Regions from separate parts of the Pseudarthrobacter sp. WHRI 8279 genome, predicted to be linked through region 2. Evidence: predicted binding sites of a transcription regulator. Region 2 holds the regulator's gene; each other region holds the start of a gene.
What was found. Region 2 encodes LexA, which represses DNA repair genes until DNA is damaged. Its sites were predicted from a motif close to TCGAACANNTGTTCGA; they were not measured.

Region 1: a site for LexA is predicted at 5,012-5,027, ahead of ABRP28_RS19220 (DUF222 domain-containing protein). Genes of this name have one in related genera too.
Region 3: a site for LexA is predicted at 2,600-2,615, ahead of ABRP28_RS14895 (shikimate dehydrogenase). Genes of this name have one in related genera too.

Annotation. Positions count from the first base shown of each region.
Region 1 is NZ_CP168162.1:4,175,630-4,183,519, reverse strand. It holds gene ABRP28_RS19240 (nucleoside deaminase) at 1-339, shown strand, start outside; gene ABRP28_RS19235 (glycosyltransferase family 4 protein) at 373-1,452, opposite strand; gene ABRP28_RS19230 (6-carboxytetrahydropterin synthase) at 1,457-1,855, opposite strand; gene ABRP28_RS19225 (dehydrogenase) at 1,859-2,890, opposite strand; gene ABRP28_RS19220 (DUF222 domain-containing protein) at 3,106-4,947, opposite strand; tRNA gene ABRP28_RS19215 (tRNA-Ser) at 5,111-5,200, shown strand; gene ABRP28_RS19210 (hypothetical protein) at 5,370-5,741, shown strand; gene ABRP28_RS19205 (helix-turn-helix domain-containing protein) at 6,182-7,786, shown strand; gene ABRP28_RS19200 (glutaminase) at 7,783-7,890, shown strand, end outside.
Region 2 is NZ_CP168162.1:661,947-669,836, forward strand. It holds gene ABRP28_RS02970 (class I SAM-dependent methyltransferase) at 1-140, opposite strand, end outside; gene hflX (GTPase HflX) at 588-2,171, shown strand; gene ABRP28_RS02980 (ATP-dependent DNA helicase) at 2,164-4,221, shown strand; gene lexA (transcriptional repressor LexA) at 4,320-5,054, opposite strand; gene ABRP28_RS02990 (LysM peptidoglycan-binding domain-containing protein) at 5,378-5,794, shown strand; gene ABRP28_RS02995 (histidinol-phosphate transaminase) at 5,925-7,043, shown strand; gene hisB (imidazoleglycerol-phosphate dehydratase HisB) at 7,104-7,730, shown strand; gene hisH (imidazole glycerol phosphate synthase subunit HisH) at 7,727-7,890, shown strand, end outside.
Region 3 is NZ_CP168162.1:3,224,842-3,232,731, reverse strand. It holds gene ABRP28_RS14910 (3-oxoacid CoA-transferase subunit A) at 1-70, shown strand, start outside; gene ABRP28_RS14905 (3-oxoacid CoA-transferase subunit B) at 72-749, shown strand; gene ABRP28_RS14900 (IclR family transcriptional regulator C-terminal domain-containing protein) at 772-1,575, shown strand; gene ABRP28_RS14895 (shikimate dehydrogenase) at 1,605-2,477, opposite strand; gene ABRP28_RS14890 (tripartite tricarboxylate transporter substrate binding protein) at 2,705-3,676, shown strand; gene ABRP28_RS14885 (tripartite tricarboxylate transporter TctB family protein) at 3,748-4,302, shown strand; gene ABRP28_RS14880 (tripartite tricarboxylate transporter permease) at 4,299-5,831, shown strand; gene ABRP28_RS14875 (IclR family transcriptional regulator C-terminal domain-containing protein) at 5,870-6,739, shown strand; gene ABRP28_RS14870 (MmcQ/YjbR family DNA-binding protein) at 6,729-7,061, shown strand; gene ABRP28_RS14865 (Re/Si-specific NAD(P)(+) transhydrogenase subunit alpha) at 7,237-7,890, shown strand, end outside.

The DNA of each region.
Region 1 (7,890 bases), 830 kb from region 2:
GCCCACGCCGAGGTAGTGGCCATCCGTGAGGCGGCGGAACGGCTGCGCAAGCTTTCCATGCTCGACGGCGGCAGCGGAGACGGCTGGCGGCTCGCCGACTGCACGCTGGTGGTCACCCTTGAACCCTGCGCCATGTGCGCCGGAGCGATTGTATTGGCACGAATCCCCCGGGTGGTCTTTGGTGCCTGGGACGAGAAAGCAGGGGCTGCGGGGTCTGTTTTCGATGTGCTCCGCGAGAGGCGCCTGAACCACTGGGTTGAGGTGTATCCGGGCGTGCGCGAAGCCGAGTCCGCCGCCCTGCTGCGTGAGTTCTTCGCAGGGCACCGCTCGCGGCTCTGATTCAGCGGGCTGGGCAGTCAGCGGGGTGGGCAGTTAGTGAGCCTTCCTAATGGCGGCCAGCACGCAGGCCGCTGGCTGGTCCCAGCCCGGCAGCCTGCTCCGCGCATCCAGCGCCCGGGCCCGCCAGGCATCCCTGGTTCCGGGGTCTTCCAGCCAGCGCCGCAGGGCCTGGGCGAGCTGGGCGGGGTTCGCAGGATCATCATCCGACGGAAAGGCAACCTTCGCTCCCGGATGCGTGCCGCCGTCGTCGTCCTCCCCCGCTGTTCCCAGGCGCAAGGCCTCAACGGCACCGGTCCCGTCGCGCACCACCACGGGAATCCCGTGCGCCAGTGATTCGGTGACCACCATGCCGAAAGCCTCGGCACGGGACACCAGGAGGCTGAGGTCCGCCCGACGCCATTCGTTCTCCAGTGCCTCGCCAGTCAGCTCGCCGGTGAACAGAATCCGTCCGTGCAGCCCGTGCATGTTCACTGCCGCCCGAACTCCTTGCGCGTAATCCCCGTCTGCCTTGTCTGATCCGACAAATGATGCGGTCCAGTCAAGGTCCTGAAGCATTGCCAGGGCGGACACCGTCAGCAGCTGGTCCTTGTTGGGCAGCAGCGCGGCCACCGTAAGCAGGTGGGGCGGAGTGGATCCGAGGGCCAACGGCGCCGGGTCCGTCCCGGGAAGGGCGACCTCCAGTCCATGAAGTCCGTGACGTTCTTCCAGAACTTTGCGGGCCCAAGTGCTGGTGCACACGACCCCGGTTGCAGCCCGGAGGGACCGTGCTTCACGCTCGTGATGTGCCGGGGCGGGCATATGTACCAACACCCATGTTTTGCGTCCGGCCTTGGCCGCGAATTCCATTTCATCCGGCGCGCCCATGGCGATGAGCCCGTCCACAAGGGTTACTGCGTCTTCTGGTTCCGCTTCACCTGCCTGGTCCCACGCCCCCAGGAGGCTGCCCAGCCTGCGTCGGGCGTGGGCACCGGCATAGGGCCAGGAGCCGTCGACGGGGAGCACGTCGACGGCGGCTCCCAGCGTTTTCAGCCCCTGCACCAGCCGGGCGTTGTAGATGTTCCCACCGGAATGATGGTGGATGTTGCCGGGAACCAGCAGCCGGATGCTGTCCATGGGATCAGGCGGCTGAAAGGTCCAGCGTGTAGGTGGCCCAGGCGTCCGGGTTTTCGCGTAAGGTGACGTCGATCCCGGTGAGCTGGCCGCCGTCGGGATCATCCTTCAGCTTTTCAGCAACAGACTGCGCGATGTATTCCGCAAGCGCCTCCGTGGTGCTGAGCTTCCCGGCGAAATCCGGGTGCTCGTCCAGGTTCCGGTAGTTCAGGCCTGCCAGCACCTCCTCGATCATGGTGCCCCCAGCACCGATGTCCAGGACGATCGCGTCCTCGTTGAGCGTCCGACGGCGGAAGGACACCTCGGCGACGAAGGTTGCCCCATGCAGGGCCTGGGCGGGCCCGAAGGCCTCGCGCGGGAGGCTGTGGGCGATCATGAAGTGGCGCCGTACGGTCAGGCTGAACATGGACTACCTCTGGTTTTCTCGGTTAGGGTGCTGGGAATCTTCGTTGCCCGGGTACTCAATGACGTGGCATAGAGCTTCGAGGTTGCCGTGGGCCAGGTCCTGCACAACGCCAGGCAGCTCAGCGAACGGGGAAGTACCCGTCAGGAAGGCATCGAATACCGGATCCTTGAGCAGCGATACTGCGAGGTTCAGGCGGTCCGCGTTGGTCCTGCGGTGCCGGCGCGCTCGTGCCACCACTCCCACCTGGCTTGCCCTGATGGACAGGCGCCGGGCGTGGAAGTCCTCACCCAGCGGCACGGTTACCTGGCGGTTCGCGTACCAGGACATTTCGATGACGTCCCCTTCGTCGCCCGCAAGCTGCAGGCTGCGCTCCAAGCCTTCCTGGGAGGCGGAGCAGTGGAACACGATGTCGCAGTCGGCGAGGGCTTCATCCGGGTGGGCGAAGTCTATTCCAAGGGTGTCCGCCAGTTGCTTCCGGCCCGGGTCCAGGTCCACAAGCTGCAGGCGTTCCAGCGGAAAGGTCCGGAGCAGGGTGGCCACCATGCCGCCCACGAGGCCTGCGCCCACAACCGCAACCCGGTCACCGAGCCTCGGGCCAGCCTCCCACAGCGCATTGACCGCGGTTTCCACGGTTCCGGTCAGCACTGCCCGGCGGGACGGGACGTCGTCGGGAATTTTCGTGAGTGAACTGATGGACGCGACGTAGCGGTCCTGGTGGGGGTTGAGGCAGAACACGCGCTGCCCCGGCCATCCCTCCGGACCGTCCTCGACTACGCCCACGGACAGGTAGCCGAACTTCACCGGCCCCGGGAATTCGCCTTCCTGGTGGGGTGCCCGCATCTCGTCGGCTACCCGGGGCGGGACGGCGCCGGCATGGACCACCATCTCGGTGCCTTTGCTGATGCCGGAATAGAGGGTGCGCACCAGGGCTTCGCCTGGGCCGGGGGCGGAAAGGTCCTCGGTACGGAGTTCGCCGTGTTCCTTGGCCGTCGTCCAGTAGGCGGTTGCGTGCGTGGGACTGGTTTGATTAGTCATCTTGCTGATGAATCTAGCCCGCCCGGCGTGGACCGCAAAAGTTGGCCGTTGCCTTGTTCGGGTTCCTGGGCTTTGGGGCTGTGCTTGGACCGCCTCCCCAACCGGTGTGTCTTGGGCCGTCTCCCCGACACTGGGCTATTGACCCGCCTGGCTGCCCCCACCGTGGCATCGCTGGATCACAAGCTGCCTTGTGCGGCGCTTTGTCAGCAAGGAATTCAGGTAAGTGCCGGATTGCGGTCCGTTATCGGGTCCCAGTCATTCATGGGGTCCCAGTTCAGAGGGTATTGGGGCAGGACGGGCGGCAGGGCGTAGAAGTCGTCCCAGAGGGGGTCGTCCACGGGTATGTCGTCCAGGTCTATGAGGCCGTCATCTTCAGGTTCCTCCGGTGGAGGTTCCGGGTATGGGAGGTCTCCGGCAGGGCAGGCACACGCGCCGGGCATGGGCGGGTAGGGCAGCATGCCGGGGACTTGCCCGTTGTGATGCTCCCCCGGTTCCAGCCGCGCCGGCATGGGCGGCATGGCAGATTCGGGCCATTGGGGTGGTTCCCAGTCCTGGTGTTCGCTTTTGTAGTTCCGGCCGGTGGGTGAGGTCCAGCCGGGTGGTTCGGTTTTGGTGGCTGGTGTTGGTGTCCAGCCGGTGGTGTGGCGGAGTTTGTGGTGTTTCGGGCAGGGCTGTCCGAGGTTGCTGATCCCGGTGGTCCCGCCGTGCTGCCAGGCCAGAAGGTGGTCTGCCTCGTTATCCAGGGAGTTGTTGCTGCAGCCGGGGAAGGGGCATTTGCCGTCCCGCAGCCGCAGCCAGTTCCGCATCGCCTTGGTAACCCGGTAGCTGGTCCGCCCGATCTCCAGCGGCGCACCATCCCTAGGGTCGACAAGGACCCGGTGGAACGAATCAGCACCGTTCGCAACCAGGTCCCTCGCCATCGACGGCGGGATCGGCCCGAAGCCGTCCAGCACGGCCGGCTCGTCGGTCAGGCCCATCAGGGCGACTACCGGGACCATGACGAGCACCTGCGCCCGGACCGCCGACGACAGCCCGGCGGGATCCATCCCGGCACCCGCCCCGTCGTTGGTACCCAACCCGTCGCCGTTGCCTGTACTCACCCATTCGCTGTTGCCTGTATGAAGGCGGGAGCTGTCTCCATTACCGCGGCTGGTGCCGCTGGTGAGGATGGCTTCGGCGAAGTCGTCTGCCCGGATCTGGGTGAGGGTGCGGGGCTCGTCGGGTCCTTGTGCGGCCCGGGCGAGGGCGTTGAGCCGGTTCCAGCCCGCCATCGCCTGGTGGGCGGGGAGGTAGGCCGAAAGCCAGGCCATGCCGTCCTGGTCCGGCCTGCACTCCACCCGCCGGTCCGCCACACCCTTGGCGTGGCGCTTCTCGATCGATTCCGGGTGGTGGCGTTCGCGCCAGGTCCTGGCCTTGGCCCTGAACCGGTACGCCGGCATCTCCCCGATCGTTGCCGCTCCGGGCGGTCTGGGTGTGTCCGGGTCCAGGAAGTGGGCCTCCAGGGCCGCGGCGCCGGCCGGGTCAAGGGTGGCAGCCTCCTCTGCCATCCCCCGGGCATGCGCCCAGGAAATCGAGCCGCCCTGCAACGCTACGAGTGTCCGGGGCAGGGACGTGGTCAGGGCGTGGGACTCGGCCAACAAGGCACCCGCGGCCCGGTCACCGATCACCAGCGCACACCCGGCCTCGGCCACCAGGCTCCGCTCCTGTGCCGCGGCCTCATGCGGCGAGGACGGCAGACCGTTCAACAGGCCCGTGGCGGCAGCGAGCACCTGAACCGCCTGCGCCTTCAACGCCGCCAGCTTCGCCTCGGACCGGGCCACCCCGGCAAGAACATCCAACGCCCCATCAGCAACCCGCTGCAACGGATCATCAGCGGCGCCATCACCAGCCCCGCCAGCGCCGGCATCAGGCTCTGCGGCGCCACGACCGGAAACAGCCGTGCCGGAAACAGCCGTGCCGGAAACAGCAGTACCGCCGCCCGCGAGCACCGCCGCAAAAGCAGCCACCGAAGCGTCAACCGCCGCCTCAGCCTCCACCACCGCCGAATTACCTTCCATGAATCCATCCTCATGGCAGGGTCTGACATTTAAGGGGCTCAGTGGACCCCTGCTAAAAAGAATTTTGAAAATCTTTTCAGGCCCTCACGGGTGGCCAGCGGGAGCCCCTTCCACCAATCCCGTTTTGGGGATGCGCGCCTTGCTCCGGTACCCTATTGAGGTTGGTGACGTGTCCGAGCGGCCGAAGGTGCAACACTCGAAATGTTGTTTGGTGTAAAAGCCAACGTGGGTTCAAATCCCACCGTCACCGCCACGTAGCGAGGCCCTGCTTTCCTGAGAACTGAGGAAGGCAGGGCCTTTTGCTTTGCGCTCAACGGGATGCACTGGCCACGGGCGCTGCCGTTCACGTGCCCACCAGCGCCGGTGGACTCCGCAGCGGGGGCAGGTATGTTTTACCGCATAGACGTCGCAGGGGGATGCCGATGAGTACCAACACGACCGCAAGGAACTACTGGCTGGCCTTGGCCGGCACGTATGGGCTGACACTGAGCGTTGCAGCAATGGCAGATTGGCCCTGGCCCCTCCTCATGGGCGGAGCCTTCATCCTCTTCGTCGTCCTCCACAGTTACCGGTACCGCCAAGTCGGCCGGAAGATCCAAGGCACGCTTGCCACGGCCAGCCCCGGTGTTGGTGTGGCAGGAAGCATTCTCGGAGCCGGGGCACTGCTTGTCCGGGGCACGCCGGTTGCCATTTGGGCCGGGCCACTCTTGGGGGTCATCGCTTTCCTGGGAATGTTCCTGTACCTCCAGCGGTTCGGTCGCTTCTACAGCCAAACGGGCACATCGGCCGACTGACCAGTTCACCCCATCCAACACCCGCGGCACCGACGCCGGACCCCTCATAAAAGTCACGGGCACTTCCCTGGCGTTGGGCGACTGGGGTGCTGCGGACCCGACGGTCATCACCGGGCCGCTGCCCGCCGTCGTCGAATGGCTGCGGGCCCGGCTTTCTGCTGTCTTAGTGCCCGCCGTCCGGGGGCACTTTGGGCACGGCGCACGACGACGGCCGCTATTTTCCCGGCGTGTCCGCGCCAAAGTGCCCGGGGACTGCAGGGCTGGACCCAACCCAGGTGTGTTGGCGTTCCACGGCTGCGGTGCGCATCCGGTGACTTGGGCGGCGGGCTGAAAAAGCCGCGTAAGTTTTGGGTCGGCTTCCATATTTCCGCCAATTCCTGCTGGATACCATGAGTTGACCGGACAGAGCCGTCCGGTGCGATCGATGCAAAAGGACACTCATGGCTGCGGTGACGGTGGACGATATCCTTGCGGATCTCCCCCTGGGTTTCGCCACCCTGGTCCTGCGGCCGGCATCGGCCAGCCCCGCCATTGAACGGTTCCTGATCGTGGACGCCGACGATGAAGCGCCCGACGCCGCAGCCGCCTTCGTCCTGCTGATCGGCCTCCGCGGCCGGTCCGCATTGCCGGCGCTGCGCCGGCTCCTGAAGAAGAGCCCGCCCCCGGTGGTGGCCGTGAAGGGAAGCCGCGGGGAGCTGTCCGAGGCCGAGGAACTCCTGCGCGATGCCGGTACGGGCCTGCTGCTGGTGGACCCCGGCGCGGACTGGGACCGGCTGCTCTCCATTGCAAAGGACAGGATCCAGCCGCCGAGCTACCAGCGTGAAGTGCTCACGCTGCTGGAAGAGGACCTTTTCGCCATCGCCCAAACGACGGCGCGGCTCACCTCCAGCCACGTCGTCATCGAGGACGCGGCCAACAAGGTGCTGGCCTATTCCACCGTCTCCAACGACATTGACGAACTCCGCAAGGCCTCCATCCTGGCGCGCCGCGGCCCCCGCAAATACGAGCTGCTGCTCAAGGACCTTGGCGCTTACCGCGAACTTCATGGCACCCGCCTGCCCGTCCGGGTTCCGGCCCGGCCGCAGGACGGGCTGCGCGAACGCGTGGCCATCACGCTTTTTGCCGGCGACCGCATCATGGGCTACATCTGGCTCCAGGAGACGGGTGCGGGGTTCGGGCCGGACGTCGACCATGTGTTGAAGGGTTCTGCGGCACGTACGTCCGCCGAGCTGATCCGGTACCGCAACCAGCAGTCCGTGCACATGCGGGAAGACCGCGTGGCGCGGATCCTTTCCGGCCCCGAGGAGGCCGCAGCCAGCGCACACAGTGAAAAGCTCCCGGCGGAGCGCCCGGCTGCCCTGATCCTGGTTGGCATGTCGGAGTCCGAAGCGCAGGCCGATGACGCCGCACTGAAGCACGGCGAACTCGCCAACCTGGCGTCCATCCACGCCGCCGCCTACAAAGCGTCCGCCGTGGTGGGCCAGTTCAAGGGCGACACCGCCGTCATAATTCCCGGCCTGCAGTCTGCCGCGGCCGAACCCGGACTGCGAAGCCTCGCGGAATCAATCATCAAGGACGCACGGAAGCACCTGGGCATCAGCCCCTTTGCTGCCGTGGGTCCGGTGGTTCCGGACCTGCTGTCCATCCACTCGGTCACCGGCATCACCGAGGCCCTCCTGGGTTGCGTGGGCCAGTCCGGGGATACGACCGTAGGCACGGTGGACGACTTCGAGGGCGAGATCCTGTTCCGGGAGGCAGTCCGGAATTTCTCGACCTCCACGTTCCGCCACCGCAGCCTTTCGCGGCTGCTGAGGGAAGACGGGGAGTTGGCCGAAACCCTGCGCGCGTACTTTGACGCCTCGCTTGACGTGGCCGTTTGCGCCCGCCGGATGCAACTGCACAAAAACACCGTTTACTACCGGATCAGCAAGGCTTCGCGCGTCACCGGGCTGGACTTCAGCAACCCCCGCGACGCACTGGTGGCCCTGCTCCATGTCCAGGCGTGGACCGGAACCCCTTCCAACAAACTTTCAGGCAGGAAATGACAACAACACTCCAGGCACCGCCGCTGGGAGCGCTCCTCGAAGACATCGTCCTCCACCACCGGCCGGAGCGGGAAGCAGGCAGCGTCCCGGGGAACATCCCCCTC
Region 2 (7,890 bases):
GTGCCTTTGTCGATCCCGTCGGGGCTGAAGATGCCGGAGGAAGTCTGCAGCCTGCGCGTCTGCCCGGCGAGCTCAACAGCCAGGGGCTTGCGGGTGAAAGGGCCGGCGGGTGTTGCGCTGAAATAATGTGCGGACTCCATAACTGGCCAGAGTAGTTCCCCTTGCAGCGTAAAGGGAAACCGCGGGTATGGCCCTCTGCTAGGCTGGAGGGCATGTTCCTGATCTTCGAGTAGCCGGCACGGGCCACGCCCGTCCCGAAGCCTGTCCTCAAGCGACAGCATGTCCCACCCAGCGATGCGGTTTCTCCGAATCTTCCGCTGTGTGCACCGGACCACGCGGAATCCGCCTGTTCCGGTCGCCGGACCACACTCGAAAGCCAGCTTCCTGCTGGACTTATCGCCGTTTCCGGCTGTTTCCTTCTCCGCTACGAACCACCACGTGGCACCCCTGCCGTTGCTGCTGTCCGCAGCGCCGGCCCAGCAAGCCAGGAGCCTTGGATGACCGCAGGCCGTCAGCCCACCGCGAATACTTCCCCAACCACCAGCAATCGGCACTATTCTGGAGCTGCCGAATCTTCAAAGGAGACCATGACCAGCCAGCCCAACACCGGATCAGATCCAGCCGCCCAGGACATGAGTCCCGAGGAAATCCAGGCTGTCATTGACCGGATTCTCTCCAAGGACGTACCGGCCAGGACCCCCAGCCCGCACAGCGGCGAGGCGAAGGGCAGCGACGGAAGGGCAGTGTTCGGCAAAGCCCAGGCAATTTCCCGCCTGGACGAAGAACATTCAACGTACGACGGCGACCAGCAGGACCTCGAGGAACGCCGCGCCCTGCGCCGTACCGCAGGACTGTCCACCGAACTGGAAGACGTCACTGAGGTCGAGTACCGCCAGCTGCGCCTTGAGCGCGTGGTCCTGGCGGGGCTCTGGTCCGAAGGCACCCTGGCCGACGCCGAGAACTCGCTGCGGGAACTCGCCGCCCTTGCCGAAACTGCCGGCTCCGAGGTCCTTGACGGACTGGTCCAGCGCCGTGACAAGCCGGACCCCGGGACATTCCTGGGCTCGGGCAAGGCGCTTGAGCTCCGGGACATCGTAATGTCCACCGGCGCGGACACCGTTGTTGTGGATGCCGAGCTTGCACCCTCGCAGCGCCGTGGCCTGGAGGACATCGTCAAGGTCAAGGTCATCGACCGGACAGCCCTGATTTTGGATATCTTCGCCCAGCACGCCAAGAGCCGCGAAGGCAAGGCGCAAGTGGAGCTGGCGCAGCTCGAGTACCTCCTGCCGCGCCTGCGCGGCTGGGGCGAGTCAATGTCCCGCCAGGCCGGCGGGCAGGTGGGCGGCGCCGCGGCCGGCATGGGCTCGCGCGGTCCCGGTGAAACGAAAATCGAGCTGGACCGCCGTCGCATCCGTACCCGGATGGCCAAGCTGCGGCGGGAGATCGCCGCAATGAAGCCGGCACGCGAGACCAAGCGGGCCAACCGCCGTCGTAATTCCGTGCCGTCCGTTGCGATCGCCGGCTACACCAACGCGGGCAAGTCCTCGCTGCTCAACCGCCTGACCGACGCCGGAGTCCTGGTGGAGAACGCCCTGTTCGCCACCTTGGACCCCACTGTCCGCAAGGCCGAAACTGCGGACGGGCTGGGCTATACGCTCGCGGACACTGTGGGCTTCGTCCGGTCGCTGCCTACGCAGCTGGTGGAGGCGTTCCGCTCCACGCTGGAGGAAGTTGCGGACGCGGACCTCATCCTCCACGTGGTGGACGTCTCGCACCCGGACCCGGAAGGACAGATAGCTGCAGTCCGCAAGGTCTTCAGCGAAGTGGACGCCCGCAAGGTGCCGGAGATCATCGTGCTCAACAAAGCCGACGCCGCCGATCCCTTCGTGGTGGAGCGGCTCAGGCAGCGCGAGCCGCGGCACGTAGTGGTGTCCGCCCGAACGGGCGAAGGCATCGCGGAGCTGCTCAAGGCGATCAGTGACGCCATTCCCAGGCCAGGCGTCAAGCTGGAGCTGCTCATTCCGTACGATCGCGGAGACCTGCTCAGTAAACTCCACGAGTCTGACGCCGAGATCATCAGCGTGGACCACGTGGAGGAAGGCACCCGGGCCGTGGTGATGGTCCGGGAGGGCTTTGCGGCCGAACTGGAACCCTTCGTCAGCAATGACTGACCTCGTGGCCCCGGAAGCCATGGAGACGGCCGGCGAGCAGTTCGTGATCGAACTGCTCGACCGGGCCGTTGCAGGCATGGGCGGACAGAGCCGTGAGGGCCAGCATGAGATGGCCAGGCAGGTGGCCCGTGCGCTGGGAACGGGGGACCACCTCCTGGTCCAGGCAGGCACGGGCACCGGCAAGTCGCTGGCCTACCTGATACCCCTCATCGCCCACGCCCTGGAAAGCAACAAGCCCGCCCTGGTGTCCACGGCCACGCTTGCGCTCCAGACGCAGATCGTTGGCCGGGACCTGCCCCGGCTGCTCAAGGCCATCACTCCCGCCCTGGACAGGCCGGTCAAGGTGGCGCTGGTCAAGGGGCGGTCCAACTATGTCTGCCGGCACAAGCTGGAAGGCGGCTTCCCCAGCGAGGAACCTGCGGAAGGCCAGCTGTTCAGCCTGGGCGAGGACACCAGTGTGCCGCACTTCGCGGCCTCCGTTGGCGGCCCTTCGTCCCAGCTCGGCAAGGAAGTGGTACGCCTGCGGGAGTGGGCGGAGAAGACCGCCACTGGCGACCGCGACGAGCTGCTGCCGGGCGTTACGGACCGCGCCTGGCGCCAGGTGTCCGTGACCTCCATGGAGTGCCTCGGCGCCCAAAAGTGCCCCATGGCAGCAGAGTGCTTCAGTGAACTTGCCCGGCAGGACGCTGCGGAGGCGGACGTCGTGGTCACGAACCACGCGATGCTCGCCGTCAGCGCCTTTGAGGGGCTGGCGGTCCTGCCCGAGTACGACGTCGTGGTGGTGGACGAGGCGCACGAACTCCAGGACCGGGTCACGGGGGCGGTCTCCGGACAGCTGTCCGTGGCCATGGTCCATGCGGCTGCCGCCGGAGCCCGCAAGCACACCGCCATCACCGTTGACGCGCTCAACGCCGCGGCCGCCAACCTGGAACTTGCCCTCGCCGCAGTGCCGAACGGACTGCTGCCCAACGGGCTGAATGAAGAACAGCTGGACTGCGTGGACCAGCTGCGTGATGCCTGCCGCGCCGCCCTCTCGGATTCGAAGGGGGACGGCAATGCCACGCCCGACGGCGGGAGGCAGCTTGCGCGGTCCCGCCTGATGCTCATCCTGGAACTTTGCGAACGGCTCCTCGCTGCCCGGGAGAACCGCGAAGTGGTGTGGTTTTCCCGCGCCAGCGCCTTTGATCCCGCGCAGGAATTTTCCCAGCCGGATGAGACGGCGCCGGCTTTGATCAACATTGCGCCGCTGTCCGTGGCCGGGCGGCTGCGGGAAGGCCTGTTCTCCGGGCACACCGTTGTACTTACTTCTGCCACGCTGGCCATTGGTTCAGCGTTTGAGCCTGCCGCCGGCGGGCTGGGACTCGTGGGCGAGGGTGCCCCCCGCTGGAAAGGCGTGGACGTGGGGTCGCCCTTTGACTACCCCAAGCAGGGCATCCTCTACGTTGCCGGGCACCTGCCGAAGCCCGGAAGGGGCGCATCCCCGGAAGCACTTGACGAACTCGAGGCGCTCATCCGCGCTTCCGGCGGCGGCGCACTGTGCCTGTTTTCCTCCCGGCGCGCCGCAGAGGAAGCCGCCGAAGCCCTCCGCCCCAAGCTGGACATGACGGTCCTCTGCCAGGGCGATTCCACCATGACCGCCCTGGTGAAGCAGTTCGCCGACGAGCCCGATACCTGCCTGTTCGGAACCATGTCCCTGTGGCAGGGCGTGGATGTCCCTGGCGGGTCCTGCCGCCTTGTGGTGATAGACCGGATTCCCTTTCCGCGGCCGGACGATCCCCTCATGACGGCGCGCTCCCGGGCCGTGGCACAGGCTGGCGGCAACGGCTTCATGTCGGTTTCGGCCACCCATGCCGCCATCCGGCTCGCCCAGGGCGCAGGCCGGTTGATCCGCTCCACAGGGGACAAGGGAGTGGTGGCTGTGCTTGACTCACGGCTTGCCACCGAGCGCTACGCAGGGTTCCTCCGGGAAGCGCTGCCGCCGTTCTGGTCCACAACGGACCGGAAGACGGCAATCGCGGCCCTGGAGAGGCTGGCCGGCGAGAACGCCTGACGCCTGGGCGGGGCAGTGTTTGGCCGAGCTGAGTGTTTGGCCCGGCAGGGCCCAACACTGCCGGAGCCTGCTGTGCCCCCGGGGCGGGGGGAACCTGGCTACAGGGAGCGGAGCACTGAAACGACCTTGCCCATGATGGTGGCGTGGTCTCCGAGGATTGGCTCGTACTGGGTGTTCTGGGGGAGCAGCCAGGTGTGGCCGTCACGCTGCCGGAATGTCTTGACGGTGGCCTCATCGTCGAGGAGGGCAGCGACGATCTCGCCGTTGGCTGCATCCGCCTGGCGGCGCACCACAACCCAGTCGCCATCACAGATGGCCGCGTCCACCATGGAATCCCCGGCCACCCGGAGCATAAACAGTTCGCCCTGGCCCACCAGCTGCCGGGGGAGCGGCATAACGTCCTCCACCTGCTGGTCGGCCAGGATGGGACCACCGGCTGCGATGCGGCCAACAAGTGGAACCATCGCAGTGTCAAGGGCAGTGGGCAGCTCCGTGACAGTGGCGCCACCGCTGGGGGGCACTGCTGATGGCTGGCTGGCGGGTTTGGCCGCACCGCCGTCCAAAGTCAGGGGCATCAGGACCTCCATGGCGCGCGGACGCTTCGGGTCACGGCGCAGATAGCCCAGTTTTTCCAGCTGGGACAGCTGGTGGGTGACGCTGGAAAGGCTGGCCAGGCCCACGGTATCTCCGATTTCCCGCATGGACGGGGGGTAGCCGTTCACATTGACGGAACGCTGGATCGTTTCCAGGATCTTTTTCTGCCGTGGCGTCAGGCCCTTGGCGGTCCTCTTCGGTTGCGCGGTTGCCCTGCCCCCGGCGGCTGCTGCTGCCATATTCGCCAATGCCTTTCGGTGTCCGCCGGGCCTATCCACGGCAAGGCCCTGGACGATCCCGCCCCATAATGTCAGACCCTGCTGATCGACTGTCCGGGTGGTTGTTCTTTCGTTCAAAACTAGGCCAGCCACACTGCTTTTTCAAACATTTGTTCTAGCGAGTCTCGACAATGTTCGTTGATAGGTGCTAAAACAGAAGAAGCAAAGTTCGAACATATGTTCTACTGCGAACGCCGGCCATTCGAAAGTGGCACCGGAAAGCCCTAGGGGGCGTCGGAGCAGAACATCCGGGCAGCACAGTATGGTCCAGGAGGGCTCAGTTCATGTCAGCTACATCTGTTTCGCGGGGTTCACGTCCACAGCTGCTCTCTGTGCAGCACCTTCTGTCCCGGCCTGAAGAGCGGCAGCCGGAACGGCCGGCCCCCCTTCCGCCCCTGCGGCTGACCCGGCGCGGCCGCATCGTGCTGATCGGTATTCCCCTGGTTCTTCTGGCCGCCCTGCTGCTCTCGCTGGCAGGCTTCTTCAACTCCCCGGCAAAAGCCTCCGACTCAGACGCGGAGCTCCAGACGACCTCCGCGGTCACCGTGACGGTCCAGCCCGGCCAGTCGCTGTGGGGGATCGCAGCCGCCGTGGCGCCTGATCGCGACGCACGCGATGTTGTGGCCGACATCGTGCAGCTCAACAACCTCTCCGCAGGCGCAGTCTTCCCCGGCCAGCAGTTGTTCGTTCCCGCCGGCTGAGCTGCCATAGCCGGCAGCAGGGTCCGGACCAGCGGGGGCTGCTCCATGGAATGGGCCGGGGGCGCATGCCGAGGGCGAACAGGAACCCGTCACATTTTCCGCCCTCCGGCACGGGCACTAAACTGTTCAGGTGAATGACCAGCTAGAACGCCTGAACCGGCTTCCCCTCCGCAGCAACCTCCGCGGGCTTACCCCTTACGGTGCGCCCCAGCTGGACGTCCCCATCCTCCTGAACGTCAACGAAAACACCCATGGTGTTCCGGCGGACGTAAGGGCGGCCATCAGTGCGGCAGTCACCGAAGCCGCCGCGGGCCTGAACCGCTACCCGGACCGGGAGTTCACGGAACTGCGCAAAGCGCTGGCGGAATATCTGGGCCACGGCCTCGATGAGACCAACCTCTGGGCTGCGAACGGCTCAAACGAGGTACTCCAGCAGATCCTCCAGGCATTCGGCGGTCCCGGACGCACAGCGCTCGGCTTTCCCCCCACGTACTCGATGTATCCGCTGCTGGCCAGCGGAACGGACACCGAATACATCGTCGGAGAGCGCGCCGAAGGCTACGGCCTCAGCGCTGAATCGGCAGCGCGGCAGGTCAAGGAACTGCAGCCCAACATCGTCTTCCTCTGTTCGCCCAACAACCCCACGGGGACCGGGCTGGGGCTGGATGTCGTGGAGGCCGTGTACGAGGCAGGCGAAGCAAGCCAGACCATCGTCATTGTCGATGAGGCATACCACGAGTTCGCACACGACGGGACGCCCAGCGCACTGACGTTGCTGCCCGGCCGGGAGCGGCTGATCGTGTCCAGGACCATGAGCAAGGCATTCGCGCTGGCCGGAGCCCGACTGGGCTACATGGCTGCCGCACCCGAAGTTGCCGATGCCCTCCGCCTGGTCCGGCTGCCGTACCACCTCTCAGCCATCACGCAGGCCACTGCCCTGGCTGCCCTCCAGCACCGCGAGGCACTGATGGCGGATGTGGAAGACATCAAGAAGCAGCGGGACCGCATCGTGTCGGAGCTGACGCGGATGGGCCTCAAGCCCGCAGCGTCGGACTCCAATTACGTCTTTTTCGGCGGACTGGAGAACCCGCACCAGGTCTGGCAGGAGCTGCTGGACGCCGGAGTGCTGATCCGGGACGTGGGGATTCCCGGCCACCTCCGGGTCACGGCCGGAACTGAGACCGAAACCACAGCCTTCCTCACATCCCTGGAAAGCATCCTTGCAAGCCAGGCCACGCTTCCCGCCTAGACTGGAAGCAGCGGCGCTGGACGCCCTGAACCACCCCATCTGCCCAAAAGGACCCAAAGCATGAGTACCACCGGATCGAACGTGGCTGCGGCCCGCACTGCGCGCATGGAACGTGCCACCAGTGAGTCGTCCGTGCTCGTGGAAATCAACCTGGACGGCACCGGCACCTCGGACATCGACACGTCGGTACCTTTCTACGACCACATGCTCACGGCGCTCTGCAAGCACTCGCTGATCGACATGACCGTCAAAGCCACAGGTGACATCCACATCGATGTCCACCACACCGTGGAGGACGTAGCCATCACCTTCGGGGAGGTGCTGCGCACCGCGCTGGGAAACAAGGCCGGCATCCGCCGGTTTGGCGAGGCCACCGTTCCCCTGGACGAGGCCCTTGCGCACGCCGTCGTTGACGTTTCCGGACGTCCCTACCTGGTGCACGGGGGCGAGCCCGCCGGCCAGGAATACCACCTCATCGGCGGCCACTTCACGGGATCCCTGACCCGGCACGTCTTCGAGGCCATCACGCTGCACGCGGGTATCTGCCTGCACATGAACGTCATCGCGGGCCGCGATCCGCACCACATCGTAGAGGCCCAGTTCAAGGCGTTCGCGCGGGCGCTCCGTGCTGCCGTGGAACCTGATCCCCGTGTTGAGGGGATTCCCTCCACCAAGGGTGCGCTGTGAGCGGCCAGGTCCTTCGGGACGGTGCCATCGTCGATCCCTCCGCTTCCCACAAGCTGCCCTCGCCCGAGGGCAAGCCCACCGTCACCGTCCTGGATTACGGCTCCGGAAATGTCCGGTCCGCCGTGCGGGCACTGGAACGGGCCGGGGCGGAAGTCATCCT
Region 3 (7,890 bases), 1.8 Mb from region 2:
TCCCGGGATCTACGTCAATACTGTGGTCCGCGTCCCCGCGGATGCTGGCTCGAGCGAGAAGGTGGCCTGACATGGGCGTTATGGAATCGAGCATCAGAACCTCCGAGGCCCCGCTGAGCCGGGACGACCTCGCCCGCCTGGTGGCCAGGGACATCGCCCCAGGATCGTTCGTGAACCTTGGCATCGGCCAGCCCACCCTCGTGTCCAACTACCTCACCGCGGAACAGGGCATCACGCTTCACACGGAGAACGGGATGCTGGGCATGGGCCCGGAAGCCAAGGGTGATGAGATCGACGAGGACCTCATCAACGCCGGCAAGATCCCCGTCACCGAACTCCCCGGCGCCTCGTACTTCCACCACGCCGACTCCTTCGCGATGATGCGCGGCGGGCACCTGGACATCTGCGTGCTCGGCGCATTCCAGGTATCAGTCACCGGTGACCTCGCCAACTGGCACACCGGGGCACCCGGGGCGATTCCCGCCGTCGGAGGCGCCATGGACCTGGCCACCGGCGCCAAGGACGTCTTCGTCATGATGACCCTCCTCACCCGCGAGGGTGCCTCCAAGATCGTGGAGTCCTGCACCTACCCGCTCACCGGCGTCGGCTGCGTTACCCGCGTCTACACCGACAAAGCCGTCTTCCTCACCGGACCCGGCGGCATCACCGTCCGCGAAACCTTCGGCTGCACCCTTGAAGAGCTCCAGGAACTGGTTCCCGTCCCGCTGAAGGCGGCTGCCGCGGCCTGAACCGGCCCTAGGATTGGTAACCATGACCGACGCAGCATCAGCGGGGGCCCCGCAGGCCAGCGACCAGTATGTCCAGTCCCTGGCCCGCGGGCTCGCCGTGATCCGTTCCTTCGATACGGACCACCCGGTGATGACCCTGACGGAGGTGGCAGCCCGCACCGGGCTGACGCGCGCCACTGCCCGGCGGTTCCTGCATACCCTAGTGGAACTGGGCTACGTGCGGACCGACGGTAAAACATTCGCGCTCACGGCCAAGGTGCTCCAGCTGGGCTACGCGTACCTGTCCGGGCTGTCGCTGCCGCAGATGGCGCAGCCGCACCTTGAGGAACTGTCCCTGAAGCTGGGGGAATCCACTTCTGCCGCAGTGCTCGACGGGACTGACATCGCCTACATCGCCCGGGTGACCACCCGCCGGATCATGAATGTGGGCATCACCGTGGGCACCCGCTTCCCGGCGTACGCCACGTCGATGGGCCGCGTCCTGCTCGCGGGACTGCCGCCGGCGGACCTGAAGTCCTATCTGGCCGCCGCCGAGATCAAACCGCTGACCCCGCGCGCCCTGGGCACCGTCAAGGACCTTCTGTCAGTCCTGGAGACAGTCCGGGCGCAGGGCTGGTGCCTGCTGGACCAGGAGCTGGAGCTTGGCCTGATGTCCGTGGCCGCCCCTGTGTACGACCGCTCCAAGGTGGTTGCCGCTGTCAACGTGTCCCTGCAGGCCCAGTCCGTCGCTGCCAAGCCGGACCCGGACGCCTTCCTGGCTTCGGTGGCACAGGAGATCATTGCGACGGCGAAACTCATCTCCGCCGACCTCAGCGCACGGGGTTAGCCGGTCCAGGGGGCGCATACTGTTGATGCTTAGGCCCCCCGCCGGAGCATGGACAGGAAATGCTCCCTCATGCGTGAGCGGTCCGGTTCCACGCCCGTGATGAGGCGGAAGGCGTCCACTGCCTGGCCCACGGCCATGTGGCCGCCGTCCAGCACGCGGCACCCTTTGGCAGCGGCTGCCTTGAGCAGCCCAGTTTCGATCGGGCGGTAGACAATATCGGCCACCCAGTGCCGGGATTGGAGCAGGTCCCCGTCCAGGGGCATGCCCGGATGGGCGTGCATCCCCACAGGGGTGGCATGCACCAGCCCGTCGGCGTCGGACATCACATCGGCCACCTCACTCATCGGCCGCCATTCGATGTTCCTGTCCGGGAAGTGCCGCGCCAGGGCCTCGGCCCGCTCCCGGGAACGGGCGGGATCAAGGTCCAGGACGCACAGGTGCTCAGCTCCTGCTGCCAGGAGCGCGTAGGCCGTAGCGGCGCCGGCGCCGCCAGCGCCCAGCTGCACAACACGTCCAAGGGACGCGCCTGGAAGGCCTTCCTCAAGGGCGGAGCCAAATCCGGAGTAATCGGTGTTGTGGCCGATGAACTTGCCATCACGGATAAGGACGGTGTTGACGGCCCCCAGCCGCGCCGCATCATCCGAGAGATCGTCAAGGTACCCAAGGACAACCTGTTTGGCGGGAACGGTGATGTTGAAGGCATTGAAGCCGAGGTCGCGTCCGGCCGAGAGCAGGGCCCCCACGTCTCCGGCCGGACGTGCCAGGACAGTCAGGTCCACGGTCCGGTAGATGTACCGCAGTCCGTGATGGTCGGCTTCCCGCTCGTGGAGGGCAGGGGTCAGGGAGTGCGTGGTTCCTTCGCCGATCAACCCCACCAGGTATGACTCCGCCGGAGTACTCATTCTGTCCACCTTCCGGCCCCGCCAGTGCGAAGCGTCCATGGGTCGGATTGCTTGGTCACAATTTCGGCCGCGGCCTTGTTCCGGGCCTCGATGTGAACTAGATTACAACTACTGTACGTTTTATGCACACATGTTCGTGATGCGTACAAAATCCCAGATGAGGTGCACTGTCGGAGATGATAGCCGGCAGCCTTGTCGGATTACGGGTATCAAAGGAGAAAACCGTAGTGAAAACCCTTCTAAAATCACTCGCAGTGGGCACGGCGGGGTTGCTTGCGCTGACTGGTTGCGCCTCGGGCAGCAACAGCAGTTCCGAAGCCGACTTCCCCGCGCAGGACATCCGGCTGACCGTTCCTTGGGCCGCAGGCGGCTCGGGGGACCTGACGGCCCGTACCATTGCACCGCTGCTGGAAAAAGAGCTGGGCGTCGAGGTCATCGTCGAAAACAAGCCGGGGGCCAACGGGTCGGTGGCCTACAACTGGCTGAAGGACCAAAAGCCGGACGGCTACAACCTTTCGATGATGGGCGTAGAGGTAGCCACCCTGCAGTTCCAGGATTACGACATTGACCCGTCCAACTACGCGCCGATTGGCCAGGGCCTGGCCGGACCCGGTGCCATCGCTGTCCCGGTGGACAGCCCCTATCAGTCGCTCAAGGACCTCGTCGCGGACGCCAAGGCCAATCCCGGAAAGGTCACCTACTCCAGCCCGGGTGTTGGCTCGGTCTGGGATTCCCCCGCCCAGGGCTTCCAGGAACTTGCCGGAATCGAGCTCACATCTGTACCGTTTGACGGCTCCGCCCCGGCCGTTGCCGCTGCGGCGGCCGGTGACGTCGACTTCTCGATCGATGCGATCGGCACGCAGAAGAACCAGGTGGACGCAGGCAAGCTCCGCTACCTGGCCATGCTGACGGAGGAACGGGATCCAAAGAACCCGGACGTCCCCACCGCCAAGGAAGAAGGGATTGACCTGCAGAATGCTTCATGGGTGGGGATCATGGCTCCGGCCGGTACACCCGAGGAAGTTGTCAGCAAGCTCTCCGACGCCATGGGCAAGGCTGTTGAGGACCCGGAGTACAAGAAGGTCATCGAAGGTTCCAACCTTGTACCCACTTTCAAGGACGCGGAGGAGATGAAGGCGTTCCTTGACGAGGAAGCCGACCGCTACGGACCGTGGATCAAGCTCGCGCAGGGCAAGTAGCGCCAGGCACACACTTCGAGGCAGACGGGCCGGCCAGCCTTCCGCTGGCCGGCCCCTACTGAGGAACCGCAATGAACGATCACACAGCAACAGGGCCGCCGGCAGGCCTCAACCCAACAGACCCTGAGCAGGACCACGCCGAAGCCCATATCCACCCGGCGTCCGAGGTGCTGGTTACGGACCGCGCGCACCGGCTCAGGGAACTGGTTCCAGCTGCGGTCACCATAGGCCTCGGCATCCTGGTCCTGGTGCTCGCCCAGGGCATCCGTTCAGGGGTCCGGGTGGAACTCGGGCCTCCCTTCTGGCCCACCATGCTCGCATGGAGTCTTATCGTTTTCGGCGTCCTGCAGGTGGTGATCAACGTGCTGCGCGGGGTCAGCCGGGCCAACCTCCCTGATCCGCTCAGCGGGTGGGGCATCGGCAGGATGCTGCTGACGGCGGTAATCCTGGTGGGCTACCTCCTGCTGTGGAACGTCCTCCAGTTCTGGTTGATTACGTTCGCAACGTGCGTCGCGCTGACGGCTCTGTACGGCGGCCGGGGCTGGAGGCCACTGATCGTGTTCCCGGCCATCGTTACGGCCCTCCTCCATTTCCTTTTCGTCGTCGCATTGCGGGTGAACCTATGATCCAGATCGCTGCCTCACCCGTTACGGACGGCATCGTGACCGTCCTCCAGGTCGATACCCTCCTGTACATCGGCCTGGGCATCCTGGTGGGCATGCTCGTGGGTGCATTCCCGGGTGTGACCGCCACCATGGCCGTGGCCCTGGCCAGCGGGTTCACACTGACGCTGGAACCTATCCAGGGCCTCGCCGTCCTGCTGACCATCTATGTGGCGGCCCAGTTCGGGGACCGGGTGCCGGCCATCCTCATCAACACCCCGGGCACTCCTGCCTCCATCTCCACAACCTTTGACGGCTACCCGCTTGCCCTGAAAGGACAAGCGGGGCTGGCCCTGACAACGTCCGCCTTCGGCTCGGCCTTCGGCATGCTTTTTGGCATCCTCATCCTGGCGGTTGCCGCGGTACCCCTTTCGGAGTTCGCCCGGCAGTTCGGGCCGCCGGAAATGTTCGCGCTGGTGGTTTTCGGCCTGACGATGATGGTGGGTGTTTCCTCGGGACGAATCCTCAAGGGCCTTGCCGCCGGAGCCTTCGGTCTGCTGCTGGCCACCGTGGGCCGTGATCCCATCACCGGTGACGCGCGCTTCACCCTGAATGTCCTGGAACTGAACGGCGGCATACCGTTCATTCCGGTCATCATCGGGTTCTTCGGCGTAGCGGAAGTCCTCAACCAGATCCTCACCAGGCGCAGGCACCTGCACCACGTCAAGCCCGTCACCCAGCTGGGCCAGTGGATGCCCGGACGGAAACTGATGCAGCGGCTGTTCAAACCGATGGGAATCGGCGCGGTGACCGGATCCGTCGTCGGCCTTGTCCCGGCAGTGGGCGGCGACATCGCAGGCATCATCGCGTGGGACAACGCCAGGAAAGTCTCCAAGCACCCGGAGGAGTTCGGCAAGGGCTCCCTGGAGGGTCTGACTGCCGGCGATACCTCCAGCACGGCAACCCTTGGCGGCAGCGTGACCACCACCATGGCGCTCGGCGTCCCCGGCGATTCCGTCATGGCCGTCATGATCGGGTCCATGATGATCTGGGGCATCCAGCCGGGGCCCAGCCTTTTCAGCAGCCGGCCGGACCTCGTCTCCTCGCTGGTGACCATCATGCTGATCGCCACCATCCTGACCCTCGGGCTGAGCCTGCTGCGCATGCGCGGCATGGTCAAACTGCTGGAACTGCCCAGCCACTACCTGTGGGTCATCATCCTGATCTTCTGCATGGTGGGGACGTACTCCATCAACAACAGCGTCTTCGATGTGTTCATGATGATGATTTTCGGCGCCGTGGGGCTGTTCATGCTGCGCTTCGGTTTCCCTGCAGGACCCGCCGTTCTGGGCCTGATCCTGGGGCCTCTGGCGGAGGCAAACCTGCGCCGCGCCCTCATCACTGACGGGTGGGCATCCGTCTTCACCAGTCCCATTGCGCTGGTGCTCCTTGCCATCTCTGCCGCGGCGCTGGTTGTCCCTCCCCTCCGCGCCCAGCTGAAGCGGCGCAAGGCAGAGGGTGCCAGAGCGGACCAGGCGAAGGTTTCCAGCTAGATACGCTCAAGGATGCCGGGTCCACCCAGGTGGACCCGGTGTCCCGTATTTCTCGGAAGGGCAAGAAGTTCATGGAAGAACATCCGGCGTACTTTGTGAAGTCGGTGGGGAAGGCCTTTGACGTCCTCAGGGCGTTCACCTCGGAAACCCCCCGCCTGACCGTCTCCCAGATCGCGGCGGCGACGGACATAACGCGCGCTTCTGCCCGGCGGTTCCTGCTAACGCTGGCGGACCTTGGTTACCTGCGGACCGACGGACAATCTTTTGAATTGACCGCCCGCTCCCTGGAGCTGGGTTCCTCCTTCCTCTCCATCCTGTCCCTTCCCCGTGTTGCCGAGCCGCACCTCAAATTGCTGGCGTCCGAGCTCGGCGAGACGGCGTCGCTTTGCGTGCTTGATGGGGCGGACGTCGCCTATGTCGCCTGTGTCCCGTCCCCGCGCCTGCTCAACGTATCCATCAGCGTGGGCACCAGGTTTCCGGCGTGGGCGACGTCCATGGGCCGGGTGCTCCTCGCTGCCCTGCCGGCCGGCAGCCTGGATGCGTACTACGAATCAGTCCACCTGCAGCGTTATACCGAGCACTCCGTCGGCAGCCTGGAGGCCCTCAAGGACGAGGTCAGCCTTGCCCGGAGCCAGGGGTGGTCCATGGTCTCCCAGGAACTGGAGAACGGCCTCCGCGGCGTTGCCGTTCCCATCTGGTGCGGAGACGAGGCTGTCGGCGCCGTCAACGTCTCCTTGCAGACGCACCGCTCCAGCCAGGATGTGATTGAACAGACTGTTGTCCCGCTCCTGCAGGAAACAGCGCGTGACATAGGGCTGGACTACCAGGGCCGCCCCGCAAGACGCTTCGGCGGGATGGATGTACTGCGGCCTGCAATGGCGGGTGCAACTGTGGTTCATGGCCACTGAAGCCGAGGTCCGCAGGATTGCCCTGGCGATGCCGGGCGTCACGGAGCGGCTGAGCTGGGGCCAGCCCGCCTGGTTCGCCAGGACCTTAATGGCCCGCATCTGGGAACCCGGAGTCCTCGCCGTCAAGACCGAAGAACGCGAGGCGTTGGCGGGAACGGAGCCGGACACCTTCTTCTGGACCCCGCACCACGAGCGCTCTCCCCAGCTGGTACTGGTGCGGCTGGACCGGATCGACGCGAAGCTGCTGGCGGAACTGCTGCAGGACTCCTACCGGCTGGCGGGCGGGGAACACAGCAGCCGCGGACGTCCAAGCGATACGTAAGGTAACTGTTTGCCACCCAAGCACGCCGCCCTACTCCCGCACCGGCGGTGCGGGCCATAGACTCAAGCCAACTACGTGCAGCAGCGCCGCTCCGCGAAGCCCCCTGGCCCACCTGGACCAGGGACGGCCCAGCAGGGCGGCGCTCCCGCATACATGCAGCGAGGGGAGTCGGCGGGTGAAACTGGGCATACCGCGGGAACGCCGGGAGGGTGAACGGCGCGTGGCCGCCACACCGGAAACGGTCAAGCAGTTGGTGGCGCTCGGCGTCGAGATACTCCTCGAGGAAGACGCCGGCGCGGCGGCCGGGTACCCGGACCTCGCCTACAGCCAGGCGGGCGCACATATTGTCCCCGGCCTTGATCCCGCCCAGCTGGACGTCCTCGCCCACGTCCGGCCCCTCGACCCGGACACTGCCCGGTCCCTGAAAAGGGGCGCCGTCTCCGTGGGCCTGGCGTCGCCGTCGTCCGAACTGCCAACCGTCCATGCGCTCGCCGAGGCCGGCGTGACATCCTTCGCCCTGGAACTCGTGCCCCGCATCTCCCGGGCCCAGTCCATGGACGCACTCAGCTCCCAGGCCCTCGTGGCCGGGTACCGCTGCGTCCTTGAGGCAGCCATCCGGCTGCCCCGGTTCTTCCCGCTGTACATGACAGCCGCCGGCACCGTCCCGCCCGCCCGGGTCCTGGTCCTGGGGGCGGGGGTGGCGGGCCTGCAGGCCATCGGTACGGCAAAGCGGCTCGGCGCGCGGGTCTTCGCCAACGACATCCGCCCCGCTTCCGCGGACGAGGTAGCCTCCATGGGCGGCACCTTCATCCGGCTGGACCTCGAAACG